One region of the Microbacterium sp. CCNWLW134 genome, then DNA from elsewhere that is predicted to be linked to it. Evidence: predicted binding sites of a transcription regulator. Region 1 holds the regulator's gene; the other holds the start of a gene.
The links. Region 1 encodes HrcA, which represses chaperone genes, less so after heat shock. Its sites were predicted from a motif close to TTNGCACTCGNNNNNNNCGAGTGCNAA; they were not measured.

Region 2: a site for HrcA is predicted at 4,773-4,799, ahead of groES (co-chaperone GroES). Genes of this name have one in related genera too.

The regions. Positions count from the first base shown of each region.
Region 1 covers NZ_JBAOJU010000001.1:1,443,815-1,451,597, forward strand. Annotated here, with positions in the region: gene V6S02_RS06855 (16S rRNA (uracil(1498)-N(3))-methyltransferase) at 1-504, opposite strand, end outside; gene dnaJ (molecular chaperone DnaJ) at 508-1,626, opposite strand; gene hrcA (heat-inducible transcriptional repressor HrcA) at 1,676-2,716, opposite strand; gene hemW (radical SAM family heme chaperone HemW) at 2,819-4,030, opposite strand; gene V6S02_RS06875 (DUF1990 family protein) at 4,033-4,683, opposite strand; gene lepA (translation elongation factor 4) at 4,694-6,541, opposite strand; gene V6S02_RS06885 (ExeM/NucH family extracellular endonuclease) at 6,765-7,783, shown strand, end outside.
Region 2 covers NZ_JBAOJU010000001.1:367,753-375,535, forward strand. Annotated here, with positions in the region: gene V6S02_RS01735 (LuxR C-terminal-related transcriptional regulator) at 21-2,555, opposite strand; gene V6S02_RS01740 (Hsp70 family protein) at 2,572-4,563, opposite strand; gene groES (co-chaperone GroES) at 4,878-5,186, shown strand; gene rarD (EamA family transporter RarD) at 5,328-6,290, shown strand; gene V6S02_RS01755 (SDR family oxidoreductase) at 6,294-7,043, opposite strand; gene V6S02_RS01760 (ABC transporter substrate-binding protein) at 7,230-7,783, shown strand, end outside.

The sequences.
Region 1 (7,783 bases):
GACGAGGTCGCTGTCCGCACGCGCCGCGATCGCGGCCGTCGTGACCGGCTCGGACACGAGGGGAACCCAGGGCCGGTGGGCCTGCTTCGCCGCCTCCCGGGCGATCGTCTGCCACCGCTCCCGTCCCTTGGCCGCCTTGGCCGCGTCCCAGCGGGAGATGCTCCGCGCGGCTTGCCAGGGGATGATCTCGTCCACGCCGAGCTCGGTCGCTGCCTGAACGGCCAGTTCGTCGCGGTCGCCCTTGGCCAGGGCTTGGACCAGGACCACGCGAGGGGCAGGGGCGGCGATCTGCGATCTCGCCGACACCCGCACTGCCACCGACGACGGGGACACCGACTCGCAGGCGCCCTCGAGCCACACCCCGGCGCCGTCGCCGACGGTCACACTCTCACCGACGCGCACCCGCCGCACCGTGGCGGCGTGCTTCGCCTCGGCACCGGTCAGGGTCACGACGCCGCCGACGGGCGTCGTGGTCGCCTCGGAGGCCAGGAAGTGCAGGGGCACCGCTCAGCCGTTCCGGAAACGATCCCGGAGCTTGGCGAACAGGCCCTGGTGGAATTCGGAGAGGCGCGGCGGGGCGGGTTTGGTGCGCTTGGCGAGCTCTTCGATGAGGGCGCGCTCCCGGTGGTCGAGCCGTGTGGGGGTCACCACCTGCACGCCGACGCGAAGATCGCCGCGCTGCGAGCCGCGCAGCGGTGTGATGCCGCGCCCCTTGATGGTCAGCACGTCGCCGGACTGCACGCCGGCCCTCAGTTCGAGGTCGACCGGTCCGTCGAGCGAGTCGATCGTCGTGTGGGTGCCGAGGATCGCGTCGGGCATCGACACCTCGAGCGTCGCCAGCAGGTCATCGCCGTCGCGCGAGAACACCGGGTCGGGTGCGATGTTCACCTCGAGGTAGAGATCGCCGTTGGGTCCGCCGGCGGGGCCCACCTCGCCCGACCCGGGCAGTTGGAGACGCAGACCGCTCTCGACGCCCGCCGGTACGTCGATCGAGACCGTGCGGCGTGAGCGAACCCGCCCCTGCCCCTGGCAGGTGGCGCAGGGATACGGGATCGTCGTGCCGTACCCCTGGCACACCGAGCACGGCTGTGAGGTGACGACATTGCCGAGGAGGCTTCGGACCTGCCGCTGAACGTGGCCCGTGCCGTGGCAGATGTCGCACGTGACGGGTGAGGTGCCGGGTTGGCAGCACGATCCGGTGCACGTCTCGCACACCACGGCGGTGTCGACCTCGATGTCGCGGTGCACGCCGAACACGACGTCCTTGAGCTCGAGGTTGATCCGAACCAGCGCGTCTTGACCGCGTTCGCGCCGTGAGCGCGGCCGGGCACCGCGCGCCCCGCCGCCTCCTCCCCCGCCGAAGAAGGTCTCGAAGATGTCGCTGAACCCGCCGAACCCGCCGGCGGCTCCGCCGAAGGCGGTGTCGCCGCCGACGTCGTAGCGGGCGCGCTGGTCGGGGTCGCTCAGCACGTCGTAGGCGTGCGTGACGAGCTTGAACCGCTCCGCCGCGTCCTCACCGGGATTGACGTCGGGGTGCAGCTCTCGCGCCAGCCGTCGGTAGGCGCGCTTGATGTCGTCGGGGCTGGCGTCACGCGCCACACCGAGTACTTCGTAGTGGTCAGCCACTTTCACCTTCCTGCCGCGCCGGGCGCGGGGAGTCTGCGGAATGCTGTCGTCAGCGGGCGTTTTCGTCTTCGTCCAGGAGACGAGTGAGGTACCTCGCCACGGCCCGGACGGCCGCGAGGTTGGTCGGGTAGTCCATGCGGGTCGGTCCGAGCACGCCGACGCGAGCACGAGAGCCCGTCGCGTCGTAGTCGCTCGCGACGACGGACGCTTCGCTCAGGCCGAAGGGCTCGTTCTCGCGGCCGATGCTCGCCGCGAGGCCCTGATCGTCGGCGACCATCTCTCCCATGAGCCTCAGCAGTGTCACCTGCTCTTCGATGGCCTCCAGCAGCGGATAGATGCTGCCGCGGAAATCCGCTTCGCTGCGGGCGAGGTTGGCGCTGCCGGCGAGCACGAGTCGGTCCTGGCGGAAGCCGTCCAGTTCCTCCCCGATGACCCGGAGGATCGCCTGGAGCGCGGGGCCGTCGGGATCCCCGGGGGTCTCGCCCGCCTCGACGGCGGTCGCGACCCCGGCGACGCCCTCCCGCACCGGCACTCCGACGACGAGGTCGGAGACCCGGCCGCGGATCCGCTGCATCCGGTCCTCATCGATCTCCATTCCCGGGAACGCGAGTCGCTGCGAGACCCGGCCGGTGTCGGTGACGACGATGACCAGCACCTTCAGTGGGTCGAGGCGTACGAGCTCCACGTGGGAGACCGTCGCCCGCGCGAAAGACGGATACTGCACGATCGCGACGTGCCCGGTGAGGACCGTCAGAGCGCGCACCGTGCGGGCGAGCACTTCGTCGAGATCCGAGGGACCTTCCAAGAACGACGAGATGGCCGTCCGCTGGGCGGGGCTCAGAGGCCGGACCTGGGCGAGGTGATCGACGAAGACGCGGTAGCCCTTGTCGGTCGGGACCCGCCCCGACGACGTGTGCGGGGCGACGATGAGGTCTTCGTCTTCGAGCAGAGCCATGTCGTTGCGGATGGTGGCGGCGGACACGCCGAAGGCGTGACGCTCGACGATGGCCTTGCTGCCGACGGGTTCGCGCGTGTCGACGTAGTCCTGCACGATGGCGCGCAGCACCTGCAATCCGCGTTCGCTGACCATGACACCCCCTTCGTCGGCCTGCCGACACCCCTGGCACTCGTGGGATCCGAGTGCCAATTCTATCGGAACACCCTCGACGTCGGACGGCCGGATCACGGCATGTCAGGCCGTGAGCGTGCGAACGACGTGGTCGGCCAGGAGTCGGCCGCGCCGGGTCAGCCGCACCCGGTCGATGGTCTGAGGTTCGACCAGGCCGTCCGCCACGAGCCCCGGGAGGGCGGCATCTGCGCCCGGTGGGAGGGACGAGGTGGCCAGACCCTCGCGGGTGCGGACGCCGAGGAGAACCGCCTCGAGGAGCCGGGATGACGGTGACAGGACCTCGCGCCCCGCTGCGGGAGACAGGCCCTCGGCGAGCCGTTGGGCGTAGGCGGCCGGATGACGCACGTTCCAGAAGCGGGTTCCGGCGACATGGCCGTGCGCGCCGGGGCCGAACCCCCACCAGTCGCTGCCCCGCCAGTACGCGGCATTGTGGCGACAGCGATCGGCGGGGGTCCGAGCCCAGTTGGACACCTCGTACCACGACAGCCCCGCCCCGGTGAGCAGATCGTCTGCGAGCTCGTACATCTCCGCCTGCAGATCGTCGTCGGGGAGGGCGAGTTCCCCGCGTCGGATGCGGCGGGCCAGCGCCGTCCCCTCCTCGACGATGAGGGCGTAGGCGGAGAGGTGGTCGGGGTCGAGCGCGATCGCCGTCTCGAGCGAGACGCGCCAGTCGGCCAGTGATTCTCCCGGTGCGCCGTAGATCAGATCGATGCTGACACCGAGCCCGGCTTCGCGGGCGGCAGCCACGGCGGTGGCCACCGCGTCGGTGCGGTGCGAGCGATCCAGCGTCGCCAGCACAGGAGGAACAGAGGACTGCATGCCGATCGACAGCCTGGTCACCCCGGCCTCCGCGAGGCGGCGTGCGACCGCCTCGTCGACGGTGTCGGGGTTGGCCTCCACCGTCACTTCGGGCTCGATGGCCCCCGGAAACGCCGCACGCACGCCCTCGAGCATGCGCACGAGGTCGTCGGCGGGAAGAAGGGTGGGCGTGCCCCCGCCGAAGAACACCGTCTCGACCGGTCGCAGCCGCCCGGTCTCGGACAGCACGCGGCGGGCCAGCTCCACTTCGCGCAACAGAGTGTCGGCGTAGTCGTCCTGCTTGGCGCCGCGTAGCTCGGTGGCGGTGTAGGTGTTGAAATCGCAGTACCCGCAGCGCACCCGGCAGAAGGGGACGTGGAGATAGGCGCCGAAGGGCACCGCCGGGTCGATGACCGTGCCGGCCGGCAGCGAGCCGTCGGCCGGGGCGGGTTCACCGAGGGGAAGCGCGGCTCCCACGCTCAGGCGGGGGTGGCGTACAGCGGAGAGATGGCACGCAGGTAGCGGGTGAACAGTTCGCGGCGGCGGCGCCGCGTGAGGGCGGGGAAGAGCCGATAGAGCAGCGCCTGCGGTGCGTCGAAGGCGCGAACCGTGAACCAGACTTCGTCGTTGTCGTGCCAGTCGAGCATGAACGATTCCTCGCCGCTGACGACCGACCCCTGCACCGTGCCGAGGGCGAAGCCGATGCGGCGGGGTTCCTCGACCGCGAAGATCACCCGCAGTTCGCCGTCGGCGCGCATTCCCGCGACCCGACCCCCCAGGTGCACGGTCGCGCCGGCGGTGACGAAGGGGGTGCCGTCGGAGTCGTAGCGCTGCTCGACTTCGAGCTTGCTCGGAGCGATGGGAGCGCCGTTCTCATCGAAGCTCACGCCGGCGTACATCGGGCCGGCGGCGGGGCGGACGTCGGTCAGCTCCAACCCGGCTCCGCGCTGCGCACTCCACGAGAGCAGCGACTCGCCGGCGGCGCGGAAGCGCTCCTCGCCGCTGCCGATCCGCCACGATTCCTCCGCCGGGATGCTCCGCTCCGGCGGGAAGTGCATGAGATCGGCGGCCTGGGTGGCCCCGACGGCGGCATAGTCGACCGTGTCATCCCTGAAGGTTCCGCGGCGCATGGCTGACAGCCTACTTCTGCTTCCCCTCGACATCCCCCGAGAGCGCGGCGATGAAGGCCTCCTGCGGCACCTCGACGCGGCCCACCATCTTCATGCGCTTCTTGCCCTCCTTCTGCTTCTCGAGCAGTTTGCGCTTGCGGGTGATGTCACCGCCGTAGCACTTGGCCAGCACGTCCTTACGGATGGCGCGGATGTTTTCGCGCGCGATGATCCGGGCGCCGATCGCGGCCTGGATCGGCACCTCGAACTGCTGACGCGGGATGAGCTTGCGCAGTCGTTCGGTCATCATGGTGCCGTAGGCGTACGCCTTCTCCCGGTGCACGATCGAGCTGAAGGCATCCACCTTCTCGCCCTGGAGCAGGATGTCGACCTTCACGAGGTCTGCGGTCTGCGACCCGGCGGGCTCGTAGTCCAGGCTCGCGTAGCCCTGCGTGCGGCTCTTGAGGTGGTCGAAGAAGTCGAAGACGATCTCACCGAGGGGCATGTTGTAGCGAAGCTCCACCCGGTCTTCGCTGAGGTAGTCCATACCCAGCAGTGCTCCGCGGCGGGACTGGCAGAGTTCCATCACGGTTCCCACGTAGTCCTTCGGCAGCAGGATGCCGACCTTCACGATGGGCTCGGACACCTCCGCGACCCGGCCGTCGGGGTACTCGCTGGGGTTCGTCACCGAGATGGTCTCGCCGGTGTCGGTGTGCACCTCGTACGTGACGGAGGGGGCGGTGGTGATGAGGTCGAGCCCGAACTCGCGCGAGAGCCGCTCGGTGATGATTTCCAGGTGCAGCAGGCCCAGGAATCCGCAGCGGAAACCGAAGCCGAGCGCTACGGAGGTCTCGGGCTCGTACTGCAGCGAGGCGTCGGAGAGCTTCAGTTTGTCCAGGGCCTCGCGAAGCTCGGCGTAGTCGCTGCCGTCGATCGGGTAGATGCCGGAGAACACCATCGGCTTCGGGTCGGTGTAGCCGGGGAGGGCCTCGGTGGCAGGCTTGCGCTGATCGGTGATCGTGTCGCCGACCTTGGACTGCCGGACGTCCTTGACGCCGGTGATGAGATACCCCACCTCCCCGACACCGAGGCCGCGGGTCGGAATCGGCTCGGGGCTGGACACCCCGATCTCGAGCAGCTCGTGCGTGGCCCGGGTCGACATCATCTGGATGCGCTCGCGGGGCTGGAGCTTGCCGTCGATCATCCGGACGTAGGTGACCACGCCGCGGTAGGCGTCGTAGACGGAGTCGAAGATCATCGCGCGGGCCGGAGCGTCGGCGTTCCCCTGCGGTGCGGGGATCTGCTCGACGATGCGGTCGAGGAGCTCCTCGACGCCCGCGCCGGTCTTGCCGCTGACCCGCAGCACGTCATCGGGGTCGCCGCCGATGAGTCCCGCGAGCTCCGCGGCGTACTTCTCGGGGTCGGCGGCGGGAAGGTCGATCTTGTTGAGCACGGGGATGATGTGGAGGTCGTTCTCCAGTGCCAGGTAGAGGTTGGCGAGGGTCTGGGCCTCGATCCCCTGTGCGGCATCGACGAGCAGGATCGCGCCCTCGCACGCGGCCAGTGACCTGCTCACCTCGTAGGTGAAGTCGACGTGACCGGGGGTGTCGATCATGTTGAGGGCGTAGGTGCCGGCATCGGTGGCCCAAGGCATCCGCACCGCCTGGCTCTTGATCGTGATGCCGCGCTCGCGCTCGATGTCCATCCGATCCAGGTACTGCGCGCGCATGTCGCGATCGGAGACGACGCCGGTGATCTGCAGCATGCGGTCGGCCAGGGTGGATTTGCCGTGGTCGATGTGGGCGATGATGCAGAAGTTCCGGATGAGCTCGGGCGGAGTCGCACTGGGCTCGAGGGGCTGGAGGGCGCGCGGGGACATATTCCCTCGATTCTACGGGCGACCAGCCGGCCGCCTGCGCCGCCGGAGAAGAGGAGCGGATGCCGGTGGCAGCCGCCCTCGCACGAAGTGTCACGTGGAGTTTCCACAGGCGTCATCCACGCGATCGGGAATTCGGTAAGGATCGAACGGCGTGCCCCCGGACGATGGTCTCGTCGTGCTCGGGACGCTGTTCGTCTGTGCATACGAAACCAGGAGAGTGTCTGTGACCGTGACATCCGGTGCCCTATCCCCCACGCCACGCCGACCGAGACGAAGGGCCCGGACGCTCGGCGTCGGTCTCCTCTCGGGAGCCCTCGCCCTGAGTGGTGCGGGTCTCGCCCTGCCCGCGCAGGCCGCGGTGAGCGTGGACGCCACCGTCCTCATCAACGAGGTCTACGGCGGCGGCGGCAACAGCGGCGCGGCGTTCAACCGCGACTTCGTCGAGCTGGTCAACACCGGCGACACCGCCGTCGACCTCGGGTCGTGGAGCGTGCAGTACGCGTCCGCCGGGGGCGACAGCTGGCAGGTCACTCCGCTGACGGGGACGACGATCCAGCCGGGTGGGAAGGTGCTCGTCGGTCAGGCGACCGGAAGAGACACTGCCCTCCCCGGGTTCGACGCCGATGTCGAGGGGACCATCGCGATGTCGGGCGAGCGTGGCAAGGTCGCGCTCGTCGACTCCGCCGAGGCGCTGTCGGGCGGCACGAACATGGCGGCCGTGGATCAGGTCGTCGACTATGTCGGCTGGGGCGGCGCGACCGACTCCGCCGGGGGGCCGGCGCCTGCCACGACGAATGCCACGAGCATCTCGCGCGATGCCGAGAGCTCGCACACCGCGGTCAACGCTGCCGACTTCACCGCGGGCACCCCGACGCCCGAGGGCGCCGGGGGCGATGTCGACCCTGAGCCCACTCCCGACCCGGAGCCCACTCCCGACCCGGAGCCGGAACCGACCGGCCCCGAGGCGGTCACGATCGCCGAGATCCAGGGCACCGGCGCCTCGACGCCGTTGAACGGCCAGACCGTGGTCACCGAGGGCGTCGTCACGGCGCACTACCCCACCGGAGGCCTCGCAGGCTTCGTCATCCAGACGCCCGGCACCGGCGCCGCAGAGGGCACCGCGTCCGACGCGGTCTTCGTCTACGCGCCCAGCACGGTCGGTCAGGTCGCCGAGGGTCAGACGGTGCGCGTGACGGGGCTCGCCACCGAGTTCAACGGCCTCACCCAGGTCGATATCCGCAC
Region 2 (7,783 bases), 1.1 Mb from region 1:
TTCCCCCGATAGGCGACGGCTCATCCGGCCGCCCCCAGGGTGACGCGCAGTTTCGCGATGAGATCCGACCGCGAGGTGGCACCCAAGCGCCGCTTGATCTGCGCCATGTGGTGTTCCGCCGTCCGCGGCGAGATGAAGATCTCCTTGCCGATCTCGGCATAGGTCTTCCCCTGCAGGACGAGCTCGGCGACTTCGCGCTCGCGCTCGCTCAGAAGACTCGGTGCGGCCGTGCGGGACGGAGCCGTGGGGGACTCTCCCTCGCTCGTGCGCGGCGCCTCGCGAGGATGCAGTTCGCGCGCGCAGGCGAGCAGGCGCGAACTGACCTTCCGGTCGTCGGAGCGGCGCGAGCCATGTCCGGCAAGTCGTGCGCCGTCCCAGGCGAGGCCGACGGAGGCGAGCCCTCGGGCCGCATCCTCCACCGCGTCCGCGTCGACTTGTCCTGCGAGCACCGAGGTCCAGACGCGGCCGGCATGCGACATCTTCGCGGCGAGCGGGTTGCGTCCCGATGCCGCGACGAGCGCCCGCGCGTGAGGAGCGAGGTCGTCGGGGTGGTTGAGCATGATCCCGCGCTGGATGCCGGCCCAATGCAGCGGAGCCGACCAGAGCGACGGCTCGCCCAGGTCGGCGAGGAGAGCGAGACCGCGATCGAAGGCGGCTTGCGTCCAGTGCGTATCGCCCAGACGTGCGGCCACGATCACCAGCTCGCCGAGGGGCAGCAAGAGGTAGAGGTCGATCTCGGGTCGCGTCGCGCGCGACTTCACCGACGCCCACGTCGCCTCGAGAGTCGGGGTGTCGTCGTACCGACGTGCGAGCCCGACCGCGATCGCGGAGGCGATCAGATCATCGCGCGGCGACAGGCGGCTGCCCTGGGTCGCCGCTGTCAGCAGCGCCCGCGCCTCGGCGGGCTGCTCCCGCTGCAGCGCGACCCAGGCGTTCCACAATTGGAGGTGCGGAAGCCAGCGGGCGCCTCCCTGCCGCGCGCGCAGTGCGTCATCGAGGACGGCGTGTGCAGCGGTGACATCACCCAGTCCGACGGCCACGATGGCAGCCACCACCGCCGGCAGCTCGGTGGTCGGAGATGCGTCGTGGCCGGCATTCGCCAACTCCGACGCTCGCCGGAGATCGTCGAGGGCGCTGCGGGAGTGCGACGCCTGCAGCGAGGCACGCAGCCCCCGTGCCCACAGCTGCATCGCCACGCCGTTCGCCGATGGCGCCGAGCCGGCCGCGCCCGAGGCATCCGGCGCCGGATCCCCGTTCTGAGCGACCGACCCAGCGCCTGCCGCCGTGACCAGAGCTCTCGTCTTGGCCGCGGGGGAGAGCGGGGGGACGGCGAGGTAACTCTGATGCGCGAGCGACATCAGTCCGCGGTCCGCCCAGGTGGCGGCGACCGCGTCGGCGAGGAGATCATGGTCGGAGGGAGAGAGGGTGGACCCGTCGCCGTCGCCGTCGCGGGCGAACTCGTCGAGAAGGGCACCCGCCGCGTCGACGTCGCCCGCGGCCCACAACGCGTGCGCGTGCGACGCGGCGAGGACGCGTGAGTCGGAGCCGCAGCGGATCGCGTACTCGAAGAGGGTCACCGCCAGCCGCGGATCCCGACCCACCTCGCGGCGAGCGCGGGCGGCGAGACGATCGCCCAGGAGCGAATCGACGATGCCGTCGAGGCTCGTCGCGATATCGGAGCCGGGAACGAGGTCGAGGGTCCCGGCCTCGACGAGATCGACCAGCCGATCGACCGGCACGCTGGCACGGGCGGTCATCGCCACGACAGGAGCGGGCCGGCCGTTGTGCAGTAGCAGACCCTCGGCCTGTCCCTCGGCCGAGAGCTCGGCCTGCGCCTCGCGGTCATCGCCCTCCGTGTCGCTCACGCCCAGGCTCAGCGACTCGATCCGGCGCCGAAGACGCGGCGAGACGGTATCGAGGCGGTGGCTGATCCGGCGCATCAGCGCGCGGGTCACATCGGCGTGGGCCTCGTCGTCCCCGCAGTCCCGCCCGTCGTAAGCGAGTGCGGCGTGCGCCTGCGCGCACTCGAACACCAGCCAGGCGATGCCGCCGGTCGCGCCGAGGATGCGTTCCTCGCACTCCACCGAGGCGTCGGGAAGGAGCTCGCGCAGCTCGGCGAGGGTCACCTCGCCGAGGAGGATCGCGGGCGCATTGCGCTCGACAGCGCGCGTCAGCTCGAGGAGCTCCGAAGGAGCCGGCCAGGAGCGGTACGCGATCACCACGGCCGCATCAGGGCGGTGGACGCGATCGATCAGCTGGGACAGACGTGCCGGGTCGAGCGTGTGGGCGTCATCGACCAGGAGCGCGACGTCGTCGGGGACCGTCGAGATGCGATCGCGTGCGGACAGCAGCCTGACCGGCCGGTCTTCGGCTTCGAGCTGGGCGTGGAGGAAGCGGAGGGCGTCGGTCTTTCCCGAGCCGGAACTCCCCACGATGGCGGCGCGGACCGGACGGTCCGTCGCGACGATGGCGTGCAACGCGGTCAGCGCGTGGAGTGCACGAGGCATCATCGAGGCGGTCCGGTTGTCCGACGAACTGTTCAGCAGAGTCGTCATCGGAGAGCTCACCGGGTCAGGCGGGGTTGTCGGGACTCGGGGTGGACTCGGCGGGCGGAGATTCCGCCGGTGGGTCGGGTTGCGGCGCTTGCGTCTGAGTGACCTCAGGCGCGGGCGTTGTCTCCGTCGGCGTCGGGTCCGGCGTGGTCTCGGTCGGCGTCGGGTCCGGCGTTCCGGTGTCGGTCGGCGTCGGGTCCGGCGTTCCGGTGTCGGTGGGTGTCGGGTCCGGCGTTCCGGTGTCGGTGGGTGTCGGGTCCGGCGTTCCGGTGTCAGTCGGCGTCGGATCCGGTTCGTTGGTCGGATTGGTTGTGGGGTTGCTCGTCGTCGGGTTCGACGTCGGAGGCGTCGTGCTCCCGCCGCCGCTCGACTGCGAGGGCTTCGGCGACGACGGCTTACCCGAGGTCGGCGACTGGGTCGCGGCCGGCTTCGGGTCGGGCGGCCGCACCGCGGCGTTGCGCTCGGCCGCCTGCTTGCGCTGGTTGGTGGCCTTCGGCTTCGACTGGCTCGAGCCCCGATCCTGCTTGGCCTGGGGTGCCTGCGGCTGCGGGCCGGCGGCGACCGGGTCGGACGTCGGAAGATCAGCGGCAGCCGCCGGCGACGGCGTGAGCTCCACGTCGACCCATTCGCGCAGATTCTCGGTCGACGCGGTGGTGTCGAAGGTGCCCGCACCCAGCCCCCCGGCGCTGGCGAAGACCAGGCCCGTGGCGATGGCGAGGGCGCCCGCTCCGGCCGCGGCGACGGCGGGCACGCGCTGGTACCAGCGACGCGCCGCCCTCTGCTCGGCCGGACCCTTGGGGTCGAACAGGGCGAGGTCGGTCGTGGCGGCAGCCGCGGCATCCGTCGTCGCCAACGCACCCGCAGCGCCGACTGCAGCCCCTGCGGGAACGAGCGCGAGCGTCGTTGCCGACTCCTCCGCCGTGACAGGCACGAGGGCGCGGGCGGCGCCCAGGGCGATGGAGGACTTCGGGTCGGCGTCGATCGCGATCGGTCGGTCGAGACGCTCGGACAGGCGCTCGGCCACGAGCGGGATCCGGGAGGAACCGCCGATGAGGAGGACGCTCTCCAGGGCCTCGGGCTCGAGACCGGCCGAGTCGAGCCCGTCTTCGAGGGTGTCGATCGTGCGCTCGATCGAGCCGTCGATCATCTCCTCGAACTCCTGGCGCGTGAGGCGCACGCTCGTCGCCCCGGAGGGGAGCAGCACCGGCACGGTGACGTCGGAGTCGAACGAGAGGGCTTCCTTGGCCTCGACGCACTCGCGGCGCAGCTGCGCCAACGCGAGACGGATGTCGGGGTCGGCGTCGTTGAGGTCGGCTTCGGCGACACCCGAGGAGCGCAGGACATGACGGAACACGGCGTCGTCGAAGTCCGCGCCGCCGAGGTTGTCGATCCCGACCGGGATGCCCACGGGAGCGAAGGAGCCGTCGGCGCTCTTGCGCAGGATGACGGAGTCGAAGGTGCCGCCGCCCAGGTCGTAGACGGCGAGAGCCTGCCCGGCCGCCATCACCCGACCGGACTCGTAGTGACGGGCCGCCGCTTCGGGCTCGGTGATCAGGTGCACGTCCTTGACGCCCAGCTTGTCGAGCGCCGACAGGATGAGGCCGATGCGGTGGGGACCCCACGCCGTGGGGTGCGTGAGCATCACCGCGGCGGGGCGGGAGCCTTCGCGCTCGACGACCGCGTCGACGACGGCCGCGACGGTGTGCGCCCACAGCTTCTCTGCCGGGATCGACCGTCCGCCGGCGACCACCGGAACATCGTCGCCGATGCTGCGCTTGAACTCGCGCACGAGCCGCTCGGGCTGTGTGATGCCACGACGCTCGGCGGCGTCTCCGATCAGGAGTTCGCCGTCGTCGGCGACGAACACCACCGTCGCGGCGCTGTCATTGCGTCGTCCCAGCGGGAACGGTGCCGCGACGATGCTGCCGTCGGGCGCGGTCCGCGCGGTTGCCGCAGCGATCCGCGTCGTTCCGACGTCGATCCCCAAAAAATACGTAGCCCCAGTAGCCAAGATCTCATCTCCCCCAAGAGAGTCGATTCCGGAACCTCCCCAGGTTCCGCCCCAATTCGACTCTATTTGCCGCGTTGTTCGTCACTGAGTGGTCTCAGCTGTGAGAGCGGCGTCCCACCTCGGATGATACACACCTCCTCGGACCTCCGGTAGGTGGCGGGCGACCGTTTCCCCGTGCGTCGCGACCTGCTACTGTGCACGCCCCGAATCTGGCACTCACGTTGCGGGAGTGCCAACGGTTTGCCTACACTGGATTAGCACTCTCAAGGTGTGGGTGCTAACCAGTCTTCATCTCAAGAAAGAAGAGGTAGACCGTGACGGTTTCCACTCAGGTTTCCATCAAGCCGCTCGAGGACCGCATCGTCATCAAGCAGGTCGAGGCCGAGCAGACCACCTCGAGCGGTCTGGTCATCCCCGACACCGCCAAGGAGAAGCCCCAGGAGGGCGAGGTCGTGGCCGTGGGCCCCGGCCGCATCGACGACAACGGCAACCGGATCCCGCTCGACGTCGCCGTCGGCGACCGCGTGATCTACTCCAAGTACGGCGGCACCGAGGTCAAGTTCGGTGCGGACGAGTTCCTCGTCCTCTCCGCTCGCGACGTGCTGGCGGTCGTCGTCCGCTGAGTCCATCTCGGCGACACACTCCACGGGGGTCGGATGCTTCGGCATCCGGCCCCCGTTTCGTGTGTGCGCACGACATCGAACAGGCCACGGATGACCGATCGGCCCGACATCCGCGCCACCACCCGCGCGTAGGCTGAGCCGGTGACGCGTGAGACGACCGAGACGACCGGGGGTGTCGCCCCACCCGCGGATCCGACGCGGGAACGCACTCTCGGCGCCGTGTACGCGCTCGCGGCCTACCTCATCTGGGGTTTCCTGCCGCTCTACTTCCTCCTGCTCGAACCGACAGGCGCGTTCGAGGTCGTCGCCTGGCGCATCCTGCTGTCGCTGCTGTTCTGCGCGCTGCTGCTCGCGGTCACGCGTGGCTGGGGGAAGTTCCTCGTCATCCTGCGCACCCGGCGACTGCTGCTGTGGACGGCGGTCGCCGGCATCCTCATCTACATCAACTGGCAGGTGTTCCTGATCGCGGCCCTCACCGGGCACGTGATCGAGACGAGCCTGGGGTACTTCATCAATCCGATCGTCACCGTGCTGCTCGGTGTCGTGGTGCTGCGCGAGCGCCTGCGGACCACGCAGTGGATCGCGCTCGCGATCGCCGCCGTCGCCTGCATCGTCATCGCGGTCGGCTACGGCGCCTTCCCGTGGATCGCGCTCTCTCTGGCGTTCTCGTTCGGCCTGTACGGCCTGGTGAAGAAGCAGATCGGCCCCTCCGTCGACGCCGTGAGCGGACTCACCCTCGAAACCCTCTGGCTGACGCCCGTCGCCCTCGTTGTGCTCGTGAGCGTCGGGCTCACCTCGGGCATCACGATGGGCACGGCGGGCGTCTGGCACGCCGTGCTGCTGTCGCTGGCGGGCGTCGTGACCGCCACACCCCTCCTCTTCTTCGCCGCCGGCGCGCGGCGCGTCCCCCTCAGCCTGATCGGTCTGCTGCAGTTCGTCGCGCCGATCCTGCAGTTCCTCACCGGTACGTTCCTCCTGGGCGAGCCGATGCCGCTCGAGCGCTGGATCGGCTTCAGCCTCGTCTGGATCGCCCTCATCGTGCTGACCGTCGACTCGATCCGTCATGCCCGCCGCGGAGTGTCGGATGTCGGCGCGGTGACGTGAGGGTCACGCGAGCCAGTCGCTCAGCCGGGTCGGCGCGATCCACGCGTCCCGCCCGGGGAGCAGCTCGCTCCGGTCGATGACGGCGCCGAAGTAGAGCGCACGCGGGTCGGCGACGACGGGTCGGTCGTCGCCGGTCGCCGCAAGGCAGCGCGCGACGAAATCGGCGAGGGGCATCACCTCCGGCCCGGCGATCTCGGCGGCGCCGCCCGACGGCGACTCGTCCACGAGACCTGCGAGCACAGCGGCGACGTCGTCGCCCGCGATCGGCTCGACCTCCACGTCGGCGACGCGCGCGTCATCCGTCCCTCCGGCGCGCGCCTGCGCGCCGATCTGCGCACCGAACTCGAAGAACTGCGTCGCCCTCACGATCGAGAAGGGCACCCCCGAGTCGCGCAGGATCGCCTCGCCGTGCGCTTTGGCCCGGTAGAAGGGGATCGGCTGCGGGATCCGTTCGGTTCCCACCGCCGACAGGGCGACGTGATGGATGACGCCCGCGCGCGACTCCGCTGCGACGAGAGTGCGCGTGGCGAGGTCGAAATGCCGCCACACCGCATCGGGGTCGTAGGTGCGGGGTTTGGACACATCGATGACGACGGATGATCCGGCGAGGGCGTCGTCCACGCCCGTCCCCGTGACGAGGTCGACTCCGGTGGAGGGGGAGGCCGCACACGCCTCGTGCCCGTCGGCCCGCAGCCGCGCCATCACCTTGCGTCCGATGAGGCCGGTGCCGCCGACGACCGTGATGCGTGCCACGGGTGTCATCCTCCACCCTGTTGTGCGATTCGCGACCTCTTTTCGCACAGTGCCGCCGGGAGCCTGCGCAAGCGTTACAGATCGTTAACGAACGGCAACATTGGCGAGACGGGATCGCGATTAGGTTTATCCCACTGGAAGCGGCTTTCCCGAGCCGTTTCGCACCCTTACACAGCAAGGAGCAACATGAGCGTCTTCACTCGCTCGCGCAAGCGCACCGTCCTCGGTGCCGTCGCGCTCGCAGGCGCCAGCGCCCTCGTCCTCGCCGGATGTTCCGGCGGCGGTGGCGACACCGGCGGCGACAGCGCTGAGCCGTCAGCCGCGGCACCCGGCGAAGAACTCGCCCTCAAGATCGGTACGGCCCTGCCGCAGACCGGTAACCTCGCCTTCCTCGGCCCGCCGGAAGAAGCCGGTGTCGGCTACGCCGCCTCGCAGATCAACGAAGTCTCCGAAGAGACCGGTCTCACCATCGACGTCGTCTACGGCGACTCGGGCGACACTGACAACAAGGCCTACGAGACCGAGATCCCCCGCCTCCTCGGCGAGGACGTCTCGGCCATCATCGGCGCCGCCTCGTCGGGCACCTCGCTGCAGTTCATCGACCAGGTCGTGGGCGCGGGCGTCATCCAGTTCTCGCCGGCCAACACCTCCGACGCGTTCACCACCTACGACGACAACGGGCTGTACTTCCGTACCGCACCGTCCGACGTCCTGCAGGGTGAGGTGCTCGGCAACCTCAT